2 regions of the Rheinheimera sp. WS51 genome follow, and region 1 is predicted to be linked to the other one. Evidence: predicted binding sites of a transcription regulator. Region 1 holds the regulator's gene; the other holds the start of a gene.

Region 1 (6,276 bases):
ATAACTAAGCGACCGGTTTTTTGGCCTAATATGCGCTCCCGTAACTGCTCTGCTAGTTGATGTACATTCAGCTCTGTGGTGTCGATATATAAGTCTGCGCTGCTTGCTACAGGATCAAGCAACTGCTGTTCACGCAAAATAGCTTCATCTAATGACATGGCCTTATGTGAAAGCGGGTGCATACGTCGAGTTTCGCTAAAACGGCGAATTAAGGTGCTATGATCAGCATCTAAATATAATATGTGTAAATCAACTTTACGCGGTAAATAAGATAAAATTTCGGTTAAGTCATCTGGGTTTTCTGGCAGGTTGCGCACGTCAATACTGACGGCAACTCGCTCATATTGTCCCATAACCGTTGTTGCCAGTGTCGGCAGTAAGTTAACCGGAATATTGTCAACGCAGTAATATCCTAAGTCTTCCATTACCCGTAAAGCTACCGACTTACCTGATCCAGAACGGCCACTAACAACAAGTAACTTCATCATTATGAGTTAACCTCGCAATGCTCCATTAGGAGCTGATAAAGTTGTTGATTAGTTTCGGCGGCACGAATTTTTTTGGTTAATTCTTTCTGGCTGAGTAATTTAGCGATACTAGACAACGTACTTAAATGAGATTGACATTGATCTTCTGGAATTAAAATGGCACAAAAAATATCAACCGGCTGATTGTCTATAGCGTCAAAAGCGATCGCTTCTTTACTAACAACAAAGACTAAAATAGGCTTGACCACGTTGCTTAGTTTGCCATGGGGGATGGCGATACCACCACCTATACCTGTAGAGCCTAACTTTTCTCGCGCCATTAGTGCTTCTAAAATACTGTACTCGGTGACTTCAGGTAATTGCTGCTGCGCTAGCTCAGCAATATATTCTAAAATACGCTTTTTACTATTAAAAAGAACTGCACTTTTAGTGCAGTTCTCCGTGAGCATGGTGGTTAAATTTATCATAGATGCTTTAGTGTCGAGTTAACTTTTCTTTGTGTTTAATAACTTGTCGATCAAGTTTATCGATTAGCTGGTCAATGGCTGCATACATATTTTCATCATCAGCGACGGCGAATACTTCAGCACCACTTAAGTTAATCTTAGCTTCTGCTATTTGTTTTATTTTTTCGACAGTTAAAACAACATTTACGTTAGTAATATGCTCAAAATGCCGTGCTAATTTTGCGAACTTAGTGTCTACGTACTCTTTTAATGCAGTTGTGATTTCAACATGACGACCAGTAAGATTGATTTGCATAGGCTATTCCTTCTTTTAATTACTTATATTAAGGTCTTGCGCTGGTTTGACGGTGGAATATATAAAGACTCACGATACTTGGCTATAGTTCGCCTTGCAACGTTTATCCCTTGTTCTAGTAATATTTCGGCCATTTTGCTGTCACTTAGCGGTTTAGCCGGATTTTCCGCCGCCACTAATTTTTTAATAAAGGCACGAATAGCAGTGGATGAACATTCGCCGCCACTATCTGTACTCACATGACTAGAGAAAAAGAACTTAAGTTCAAATATTCCTCTTGGCGTATGCATGTACTTTTGGGTTGTTACTCTTGAAATAGTTGACTCATGCATGCCAACCATTTCTGCCACATCATTTAATACCATGGGTTTCATGGCTTCTTCGCCATGTTCAAAAAACGCCTGTTGCTGCTGCACTATACAGTTGGACACCTTTAACAGCGTTTCGTTTCTACTTTCTAAACTTTTTATAAACCATTTTGCTTCTTGTAAATGAGAACGAATAAATTGGCTGTCGTTGCTATTTTTTGCCGTTCTCGACATAGCCGCATAGTGTTGATTAACTCGTATTTTCGGCATAGTCTCAGTGTTTAACTCAACCTGCCAACGGCCTTTAACTTTTTTTACACTAACATCTGGAATAACATATTGTTGCTCCTGCCTAATCACATCAGCACCAGGGCGAGGATTTAAGCTTTGTATCAATTGCATAACTTGTTTTAGCTCATCTTCTTTGAGTCTAGTCACTCTCATCAAAGAACGGAAGTCCCGATTAGCTAAATAATCAGAATGTTCTAATAAAATCGACTGGGCTTGGGCTAAAAAGGCTGTTTCTTGCGGAAATTGACGTAATTGGACTAATAAGCATTCTTGAATTGTGCGGGCGCCAACGCCAATAGGATCAAATAGTTGGATCCGCTTTATCACCGCTTCTACTTCATCAGCTTCAACATCAGGTAAGTCTAGTGATTGCAGTATTTCTTCACAGCTAATAGTCAATAGGCCAGTTTCATCTATTGCTTCAATAATCACTTCTGCAATAATTAAATCGACTTGAGAAAAGGGCGTTAATTGCATTTGCCAACGTAAATAATCTTGCAGACTTTGGCTTGTCTCTCCTTGATATGCGGTATCGTCATCACTGTTGCTACTGCTTCCAGAACTAACCGGTGTTGCACTAACGAGGTCGTCCCAGTCATTATCTAATGGCAGATCTTCTTGAATATTATTGTCGGTTAATGCTTCACTGGCGTCAGTTTCGCTGATATCTGTTTTTGAGTCATTCTCGGGTGTTGAGTCATCTGTTTTTTGACTATTTTGTTGTAATGATTCTTCCTTTTGTGAAGTGTAGTCGTCTTCAGCTTCTAGTAAAGGATTGGCATCAAGCGCTTCTTGAATCTCTTGCTGTAATTCAATAGTAGACAGTTGCAATAAGCGAATAGCTTGCTGCAACTGGGGTGTCATGGTCAGCTGTTGTCCTAAGCGAAGTTGCAAAGATGGCTTCATGTACTTCTACTGTTCTCCTGAAACACAAATGACTAACGGATTAGCTTTATATAAAGCTACTATACCTAAATTATATATTTAAACTATAGTCTGAATTGCTCGCCTAGGTATACATCTCTTACTTTTTGGTCTGCTAATACTTGTTGTGGTGCACCTGACGCGATTAATTCGCCATGACTTACTATATAAGCCACTTCACACACATCCAGTGTTTCGCGTACATTATGATCGGTAATTAATACGCCAATCCCTCGCTGGCCTAGATGTTGAATAATTTTCTTTATATCTAATACAGATATAGGATCAACGCCTGCAAAAGGTTCGTCTAAAAGTATAAATGCAGGCTCAGCGGCTAAGGCTCTTGCTATTTCAACACGGCGGCGTTCACCACCGGATAAACTCATGCCTAAGCTATGTTTAATATGGCCGATATGAAACTCTTCTAATAAGTTATCGGCTATTTCTTCACGTTCTGCACGGCTAAGTGATTTACGTGTTTGTAAAATTGCCATTAAGTTATCGTACACACTAAGCTTGCGAAATATAGAGCTTTCTTGCGGTAAGTAACCAATACCTTTTCGCGCTCTAGCATGAATAGGTTCAAAGGTCATATCTTGATCATTCAGGGTAATGCTGCCCTTATCAGAAGGCACTAGGCCAACGATCATATAGAATGTTGTTGTTTTACCGGCACCATTAGGGCCAAGCAAACCAACTATTTGGCCAGCATTAACTTCTAAACTAACGTCTTTAACAACTTGTCTGCCTTTGTAACTCTTAGCCAAATGCGCTGCCACTAATTTCATGGGTTATCATTTCCCTCAGGTGTAAAAATGGTTGTAACACGCTTGGTCTTATTACTATCTGCACTTAATTGTTGTTTTTCAACGTTATAACGAATAATAGATGCTTTTACTATGCTGCCACTTTGGGCTAGTTCGGCGTCGCCACTGAGGGTTAAGGTACGACTAGAAGGCTCATAACGCATTTGATTCGCTTTAGCGGTGACTAACTTACCGCCTTCCATCATTTGGGAATAATGTACTGGCCGTCCACTGGCAATATAGATTTCTTTGCCTTTACCCGCACTGGCATTGATTTCTAATTGATCGGCTTTCATCTTCATTGAGCCTTGGCTAATAATGACATTATTATGGTAAGTCAGTACATTTTCTTTGATCGAAGATAAGTTATCTGCATCAATCTGAATTTGTTGCTTATAATCTGGCTCGGCAGCATTAGTACTTAATGCCACTAATAGTAAAGCTGTTGCCGATAAATAATTAGCCTTCATTTTGGTATACCGTTTTATTATGTTGCAGTAAATGTAAGGTCTTTTGGGTTAAGTCTGCCTGAATACCCACACCTTCAATATAGAAACCTTTGCCCTGAACACGTACCGCTTGGTTGTTTTGTAAACGGTTATCAGGAAATAACATTTCTAGTGTATCTGTTTCTATACGCTCTATCAGTTCATTTTGTAATAAACTTTCTATTATAACGTCTTGCTCAAGGATCATTCTATCTTCAGGATACCAAGTGGCCATTTTACTCTGTGCTGTCCAACTTTCTTGGCCTTGATCGTTGTAAAGAGTGTAAAAGGGTTGCTCGAATTGAGTAAAGCCCAGTTGCTCAAAATGATCTAAACGTTCAGCCGTAACTGAATCGGTTTTATAGCCTTGATCATTATAAAGCGTTCGTTTTATATCATTAGCAATATAGTCAGGGCGTAATTCTTGATCTGTCGTTAATAGCGTATCGCTATCGTCTGGTTGGAACCAAAGATAACCTGCAGTAACAACTAGTATAGTTACAAACAAAATAAAGAGTTTTCTCATGTACTGCTACCGTCAAATAGAAGAAACTGCTGTTGACTAATTAATAATAAGTCACATAGCTCTCTAACAGCACCAAAGCCGCCGTTTAAGCTAGTACTATAGTGAGCATGTAAACGTAAATAAGGATGAGCATCAGCAACGGCTACGGCTAAGCCGCAGTGTTGCATAACTTGCCAGTCTGCTAAATCATCTCCTATGTAGGCAATTTGATCTAGGTTAAGTTGCAATTTTTGTTGTAACTCTTTAAATGCAGCCTGTTTATTTTCTTGGCCTTGATAAATATAAGGAATAGTTAAAGACGTCATTCTTTGTTGTACAATGGTCGATGTGCGGCCTGTTATAACGGCGACTTCAACTCCAGCTGCACGTAGAGCTTTAATACCGTAACCATCTCGGGTATGAAAGGCTTTAAGTTCTTCGTTGTTATTACCTAAATAAATGCGACCATCTGAGAAGACGCCATCTACATCACAAATGAGTAGCCTGATTTGGCTAGCACGCTTGATAACCTCATCGCTGGTCGCTTGGTATAATTGAGCAAATAAAGACATGTTATAACACCCCAGCCCGTAATAAATCGTGCATATTCATGGCGCCAACAGGCCGGTTAGTGTTATCTACAACAATAAGACCATTGATTTTCTTTTGTTGTAGAATTTGTAAGGCTTCAGCCGCTAACATTTGGTTGTTAGCGGTAATGCAGTGCCGAGTCATTACATCACTGATTAAAGCGCTATGAATATCTAAACGCTGATCTAAAATACGGCGTAAATCACCATCAGTAAAAATACCTGCTAACACGCCGTCGGCATCGACAATGGCTGTCATTCCTAAGCCTTTTTTAGATATTTCCAGTAGAGCATCCTTGATGGTGGCGTCCATATTAACAATGGGCACTTGGCTATCTTTGTGCATAACATCATCTAGGCGCAGTAATAGTTTGCGGCCTAAACTGCCTCCCGGATGAGATAAGGCAAAATCGTCGGCTGAAAAACCACGAGCATCTAATAAGGTCATAGCTAAAGCATCGCCCATTACTAAGGTGGCGGTGGTGCTTGATGTTGGCGCTAAACCTAAAGGGCAAGCTTCTTTTGCAACGGTGACACATAAATGGGCATCAGCTAACTTAGCTAAGGTTGACTCCGGGTTGCCGGTTATAGCGATAAGTTTAATACCAAGGCGTTTGATTACCGGAATAATTGTTAATACTTCCGCCGTTTCACCTGAGTTAGAAATTGCAATAACAACATCATCAGCAGATAGCATGCCTAAGTCACCATGGCTAGCTTCGCCTGGGTGAATAGAAAAAGAGGGGGTACCTGTAGAAGCTAATGTTGCGGCAATTTTATTGGCGATATGACCTGATTTGCCCATTCCTGATACAATGGTTTTACCCTTGCTTTGCATAATAAGTTCACAGGCATAATTAAAGTCGTCGTTAATATATTGTGCTAACTGCTCTACAGCAGCAGCTTCAATAGCAATAACTTCTTTGGCGCGGATACGAAAATCTGTGCTCATGGTTCTCTCTTTAGGCAAAGGATGAAAATAAAAAATATAGATAACCAATAAAGGCGATTAAAAGCAATATACCTTCAATTTTTCTTAAGCGAGGGCGCCGACTAGGTCTTAAAGACAGCAAAAGTAACGCGATGGTTGCAGCAATCATAATATAGCTATCTT
Region 2 (6,276 bases), on a different contig from region 1:
GAAGTAATAGGAATTGATGTCTCAGAGCATGCGATTAATACCATTAATCAGGGCAAGGTACATATAGTCGAGCCCGACTTAGATATGTTAGTACAAGCTGCTGTTACCACAGGTAAGTTACGTGCCGCCTTAGTGCCTGAGCCTGCTGAAGCATTTCTAATTGCTGTACCTACGCCTTTTAAAGAAGGCAAGGTACCTGATTTAAGCTTTATTGAAACCGCGTTAAAAACCATTGCGCCTGTTATTGAAAAAGGCAATTTGATTGTTTTAGAGTCTACCTCCCCTGTGGGTACAACCGATAAAATATCACAATGGCTGGCAGAGCTAAGACCAGACTTAGTAATGCCACATCAAGATATGGACCATGCTGATGTTTTTATTGCCCACTGCCCAGAGCGAGTACTGCCAGGTAGAGTGCTACAAGAATTAGTGAGTAACGACCGTATTATCGGCGGCATAACCGAGCGCTGCTCTGAACGTGCAATCGATTTATATAACCTTTTTGTTCGCGGTGACTGTATTCAAACTAATGCTCGCACAGCAGAAATGGCCAAGCTAACTGAAAACTCGTTTCGTGATGTCAATATTGCTTTTGCAAATGAGCTATCGATCATTTGTGATCACCTAAAAATTAATGTTTGGGAACTCATTAAGCTAGCTAATCGCCATCCTAGGGTAAATATCTTATCACCAGGCCCTGGTGTAGGTGGTCATTGTATTGCTGTCGATCCTTGGTTTATTGTTGATTCTGCCCCTGAACAAGCACAAATAATTCGCAAAGCTCGCGAAATTAACGATAGTAAACCACACTATGTGATAGAAAAAGTAAAACAGGCCGCTGATCAATTTAAAAAACCGGTTATTGCTTGTTTAGGTTTAGCCTTTAAAGCAGATATTGATGATTTACGGGAAAGCCCAGCTTTAGATATTGCGATGCATTTATTAAAGGATAATATTGGTGAAGTTATATTAGTTGAACCTAATATTAAAAAGCTACCGTCAAAGTATGCTGCTTTTGACTCTGCACTAACACCTTTACCTCAAGCGTTAGAAAAAGCCAATATACTGCTGGTACTTGTTGATCATAAACAATTTAAAAGCCTACATTTAGCCGATGTAGCCAGTAAAGTTGTTATTGATACTCGAGGTGTTTTTGGTTAACCCAGTAATAAATTGTAAAATGACTAATTAAATAATTGGCTACAAGGAGTGTAACAATGAAAACAACAACCTCGATTGCCGCTGCGGTAATGCTGTCTTTATTAACGGCATGTGGCGGCAAAGAAGCTGCTGAACATTTTTCTGATGCGCAAACATTTATCCAACAAGAAAAATTTAGCTCAGCAGTAATAGAACTAAAATCTGCTATCCAGCAAGCACCTGATAATAAAGATTACCGATTAACACTAGGTTTATTATATTTAAAGCTAGGTAATTCAGTCGCAGCTGAAAAGGAATTACAACGTGCTTTAGACTTAGGTGAGACACCGCAATTAGTTGCCATTCCCTTAGTTCGCAGTGCTTACCAGGCGGGTAATTATCCTTATGTGTTAGAGATATTCTCCCAACAGGATGAGCTACCATTAGAGCAAGCAAGCTATGTTAAAGTATATAAAGCCTTAGCTGAGCTCGAACTAGGTGATGCAGATGCTGCCATTTCTTTATTTACTGAGTTAGCAACTCAGCCCGATTATGCTGATATTGCCAATTTTGCTCAAGCCCACTTATTAGTTGCTAATAGAAATAATCTTGAAGCAATTTCAACAGCAACTAAAGTAGCAAGCGATAGTCCTATCTATCAAGAAGCCCTCTTTCTAAAAGGACGCTCAGAACTAGCTGAAGAAGACAGTTTAGCGTCTATTGATACTTTTACTGAATATTTAACAATTGTCCCTAACAATGTTTTATCACGCTTAATGCTAACCCAAAGTTTAGTTAAAACTGAACAATATGGTTTAGCAGATAAACAATTAGCACCTTTACTTAAAGCTTACCCTGATCAGCCCTTAGCTAACTATTTAAAAGCCGTATTAGAATACGATAACGAAGATTATATACTCGCCAAAGAGCATGCCGAAAAAGCCATTAATAATGGTTTACGCTCAGAAAGTGCCCGTATCCTTGCCGCAATATCAGCCTTAAAGTTAAATTTAGAAAGCCAAGCTATTTATCATTTAGATAATATTAAAACCAGCTTAGTCAAGTATCCGCCCATTCAAAGTTTATATGCTTCTTTACAACTTAAGTCGGGGCAAACTGATGCAGCGAAAGATATTTTGCTTAACCAATCAGCAGAAGATATTGATCTACAACTGCTTGCTAACACCTCATTTCAATTAATAAAGCAAGGCTCTAACACAGCAGCAGAACAGTTAATTGCCAAGTATGAGCAAAGTTCAAGCGCTGACGTTAATTCACTTACTACACTAGGTATGCTGAAGCTAGGACTAGGAGGACAGCTTAACCAAGGGGTTAAAGATCTAGAACAAGCATTGCAGCTAGATCCTAGTCAGAATCAAGCCAGGATAATACTTGCTATTAGTTATTTAAAACAGGGCCAGTATGCTAAAGCCTCTGCTTTAGCTGATGAGTGGTTGGATGATCCTAAGCTAGCGATCGTTGGCTATAACTTAAAAGCCTATAGTGCTTTATTACAAAACGATACAACTAACGCTTCTACCTTTTTAAACCAGGCACAACAAGCGCAAGCCGATAATCCATTTACCTTATTACTACAGGCCATTATTGCTCAAACACAGCAGAACACTGAATTAGCTGAGCAACTATTACTTAACGCCATGCAGCTACACCCAACTTATCGGCCAGCTTTACAACAATACTACGGCCTAACTAAAGCGTCAGGAGAAAGTAATAAAGCCTTGGCGCAAGGTCAAGCTATGCTAGATAAAGCGCCAGAGAGCAATAACTTACGCTTAGCTATAGCTCGGATGCAACATCAAGAGAAAAATTATCAGCAAGCTATAGATATTCTAAGCCATAAATCCATTAATCTTAATAATGCACCAAGTGCCTACTGGGCCACACTAATAGATGCCCATGCTAGATTAGGTCATAATCAAGATGTCATAAAGCTAAGCGAGCAATGGTATAAACTTATGCCTGACAATCTACATGCCCAACTTTTTTATGCTAACAGCTTAGCGCTAAGCAAACGTTTTTCAGAAGCGGTCGCCATGTTAGACAAGCCGTTAAAACAACAACCTAAAAATAATATGCTGTTAAAAAATAAGATCATTTTTTTAGCCGAGGCTAAAGAGTATACAGCAGCACTCAACACCTTTGATCTTATTGATGAAGATATCGCAAATCAGCAAGATATGTTGTTTATTAAAGCGAGGATTTTGTTTCTTGATAGCCAAATCCCACCGGCGATTAAACTGTTTAATGAAAGTTATATTTTACAGCCAAACGATGAAACAGCGATGTTTATTGCTGAAATTTACGCTAAAGATTACTCCTATCAACGCGCCGTTAAATTTTTAGAGCAGCATTTTTCTAACCATCAAGCTAAAGGTAATTTAAAAGTATTTTATGCCAATTTATTGCTGCAATCAGACCCAGAAAAAGCCTTTAAATTATATGATGAAATTTTACAGCAATCGCCAGAAAACTATGTAGTGCTTAATAATTATGCTTGGGTATTAGCTGAAGACAACCAGTTAGATAAAGCACAGCGCTATATAGAAAAAGCCATTAAAGTAGCCCCGAAGCATCCTGATGTGCTGGACACTTACGGCAAGGTATTATTTAAGCAAAATAAATTAGAGTCTGCGATCACAGCATTTGAGCAGTCTTTAGCTATACGAGCTAATAATACTGAGGTTGCATTAAATTATGCTGAAGCCCTAATACAAGCGGGTAAAATACAACAAGCCACTGCTGTATTATCAAAGCTTGAGAGCCAAGATGTTGTTATCCAAAAACGAAAAGCAGATTTAGAAAGAAAGCTGACTCTGTAACTCAGTGTTTCAATTATTTAAGGCCTGTTATTACAGGCCTTTTTTATTATTAATAACTGTCATGTTTTTTTACAACCTCATCCTACACAAAAAAATACAAAACAATAACTCATTGAATAATAATGAACTTAATTAATGGCACGGCTTGTGCATTAATTAGATAGAAGTTTGAGTAAGTTGAAGGCTGAAACGCCCAAACTTGTCATTGTAACGTTATTAAGGAATTTATTATGAAAAAGCTATTAGCAGGATTAGCATTAGCAGGAGCGGCAGCGTTTAACGTAAATGCCTCGGTTATTACGTTTGACGACAGCAGTTTCGGTGGTTCAGGTTCAACTATGTTCGACGAAATTGACTGGGATCCAGATACTGCAAGTGTAACCCAAACCGATACCAATGGTAATGGTTCAATTTTCGGTGGACCAGATGCATTTATGGAGTATGGCCAAACATTATTGGTTAACTTTAAAAATACCGGTCTACCTAATGTTTTACCAACAGATTATGAAATGTATTTAGATTATATGTTTACTGGTACAGCCGAAACCACCGGTTCATTAATCGATGTATTATTCTCAGGTGGTAATGCTACCCTATGGGCTGATACAACAGTTAATGGCGGTGCTTTTGATGTTGGTACAGCTACATCACTAGGTACTTTCTCTTTTGTTATGGGTGACTGTTTAACCCGTATAACCGGTGTTGGTTCATGTGATATCAAAATGAAGTTTAACGCAAACCCTGGTTATTTCTATTACAATGGTAACGATATAGCAGGTAATGCTTTTGTACATTCAGATCTAATTGTTACAGTACAAGACATTATTGGTTTATCGCCAGACTATAATGGTGTTCCAGGTTCAGCTCAGAATTTTGAAATTCGCCATGATGGTAACCAAACATTCAGTGTACCAGAGCCAGCAAGCCTTGCAGTACTAGGTTTAGGTTTATTAGGCTTACGTTTAAGCCGTCGTAACAAAAGTTAAACTAAATTGCTAATAAAAAACCACCTGCTTAGGTGGTTTTTTTTATGCTTAACAAGTAAGGTCGTTCTTAATCGACCATTAATTGTTCTAATGGCAAACGTATTGAACGCGACTCAGGATGCTCTGAGCGGCCTATCCTTCCCATAAAAACTTTGTTTTTGAATACTTTTTCTGGCAATAATTGCCGTAACTTCATGTCCATTTTACGCGCATTTTCATTGGCTTTATCATTAGTGCTAAAATCTAGACCATCTCGTAAATAAGTAGAAAATAAAACTGGAGTTTGTTCTGGCTGAAAACCAAAATGTAACTTAGTTGCCGTTAACCAAAATCGCTGTAACGCTTTGCCCGCTTCTACTTGATGCTCTAATGTTAAAGGCACTTCATCACTTGCATAAAGTACAAAGTGAGCACTACAACGTAAAGATGTCATTAAATCTAGTTGCAACCTTGGCGCAATAGTGCCGCCCATATATTTAGCTAAAAACTCAAATCTTGGCCAACTTTTTAACGACCACTTCATCACTTTAGCCGTCATTACATCAACGCCTAATGCTTGTTCTGGAATTTTATCTTCGCTAAATTTTTTATTCCAATCAATAATTTGGCTATGAACATCGTACCCCTCTTTCATTATGAGTCGTGTATAGGCATTACCGTATAATAATTTGGCAATTTGCCAACGCTCAGCTATGGTTTCAAACCAATGCACTTTATAACCGTTAGGTAAACTGGCCTCTAGCTGCTGCTTTTCAGCTTTAGACAAGGCTCTGGTGCCCATCGGTTTGCGCTGTACAGTTCTGCTTTCTATATAGGCAGCTAAAGGTTCAGCTTTGATATCTGGCTCAGCGTGAAGCTGAATTTTATAAACAGGGTGCTCTGGATCTGTGCGATCTGTCGTATCAATATTAGCGATAAACCCTCGCTCAGTTGCCGCTAACCGAATAGTTTCTAACAAGGCTCCGTGCGCCATATTACTGGCAAAGCCATTTAAATCATAAACAACATGATCTCGCGTGTCGCTACCTAAAATAGTAAAAGATAAGTCTCCAGTGCGCTTAAACCGCCAACACTGGGCATTATCACCACTGGGTGCCCAACGAGCCTTATCTAACACATAGAGTAAGGGATCAGCTTCTGGTGCCGTTTTAGCTACAGCCTGAGGGGCTTGGTTAAGTAAATGTTTTTTACCTAGGTAGATAGCAAGTTTATTAATAGGGTTCGCATTACCAAAAGGCCGCCAGCTAACAACATATTTATTGCGATAGGCATCAAATTGTAAACAACGCGGTGCGGCTAACACTTTGCCA

What was found. The regulator sigma-54, encoded in region 1, starts transcription at its own class of promoters, with help from an activator protein. The targets are predictions, from matches to a motif close to TGGCANGNTNCNTGCTT.
Region 2: a site for sigma-54 is predicted at 4,117-4,133, ahead of pepA (flocculation-associated PEP-CTERM protein PepA). Genes of this name have one in related genera too.

The regions. Positions count from the first base shown of each region.
Region 1 is NZ_JBOTRC010000001.1:74,370-80,645, forward strand. Features, by position in the region: gene rapZ (RNase adapter RapZ) at 1-485, opposite strand, end outside; gene ptsN (PTS IIA-like nitrogen regulatory protein PtsN) at 488-955, opposite strand; gene hpf (ribosome hibernation-promoting factor, HPF/YfiA family) at 963-1,250, opposite strand; gene ACRCA4_RS00420 (RNA polymerase factor sigma-54) at 1,274-2,755, opposite strand; gene lptB (LPS export ABC transporter ATP-binding protein) at 2,839-3,561, opposite strand; gene lptA (lipopolysaccharide transport periplasmic protein LptA) at 3,558-4,049, opposite strand; gene lptC (LPS export ABC transporter periplasmic protein LptC) at 4,039-4,593, opposite strand; gene kdsC (3-deoxy-manno-octulosonate-8-phosphatase KdsC) at 4,590-5,144, opposite strand; gene ACRCA4_RS00445 (KpsF/GutQ family sugar-phosphate isomerase) at 5,146-6,114, opposite strand; gene ACRCA4_RS00450 (calcium/sodium antiporter) at 6,125-6,276, opposite strand, start outside.
Region 2 is NZ_JBOTRC010000014.1:18,520-24,795, reverse strand. Features, by position in the region: gene wecC (UDP-N-acetyl-D-mannosamine dehydrogenase) at 1-1,161, shown strand, start outside; gene prsT (XrtA/PEP-CTERM system TPR-repeat protein PrsT) at 1,218-3,980, shown strand; gene pepA (flocculation-associated PEP-CTERM protein PepA) at 4,211-4,966, shown strand; gene ACRCA4_RS13140 (ThiF family adenylyltransferase) at 5,034-6,276, opposite strand, start outside.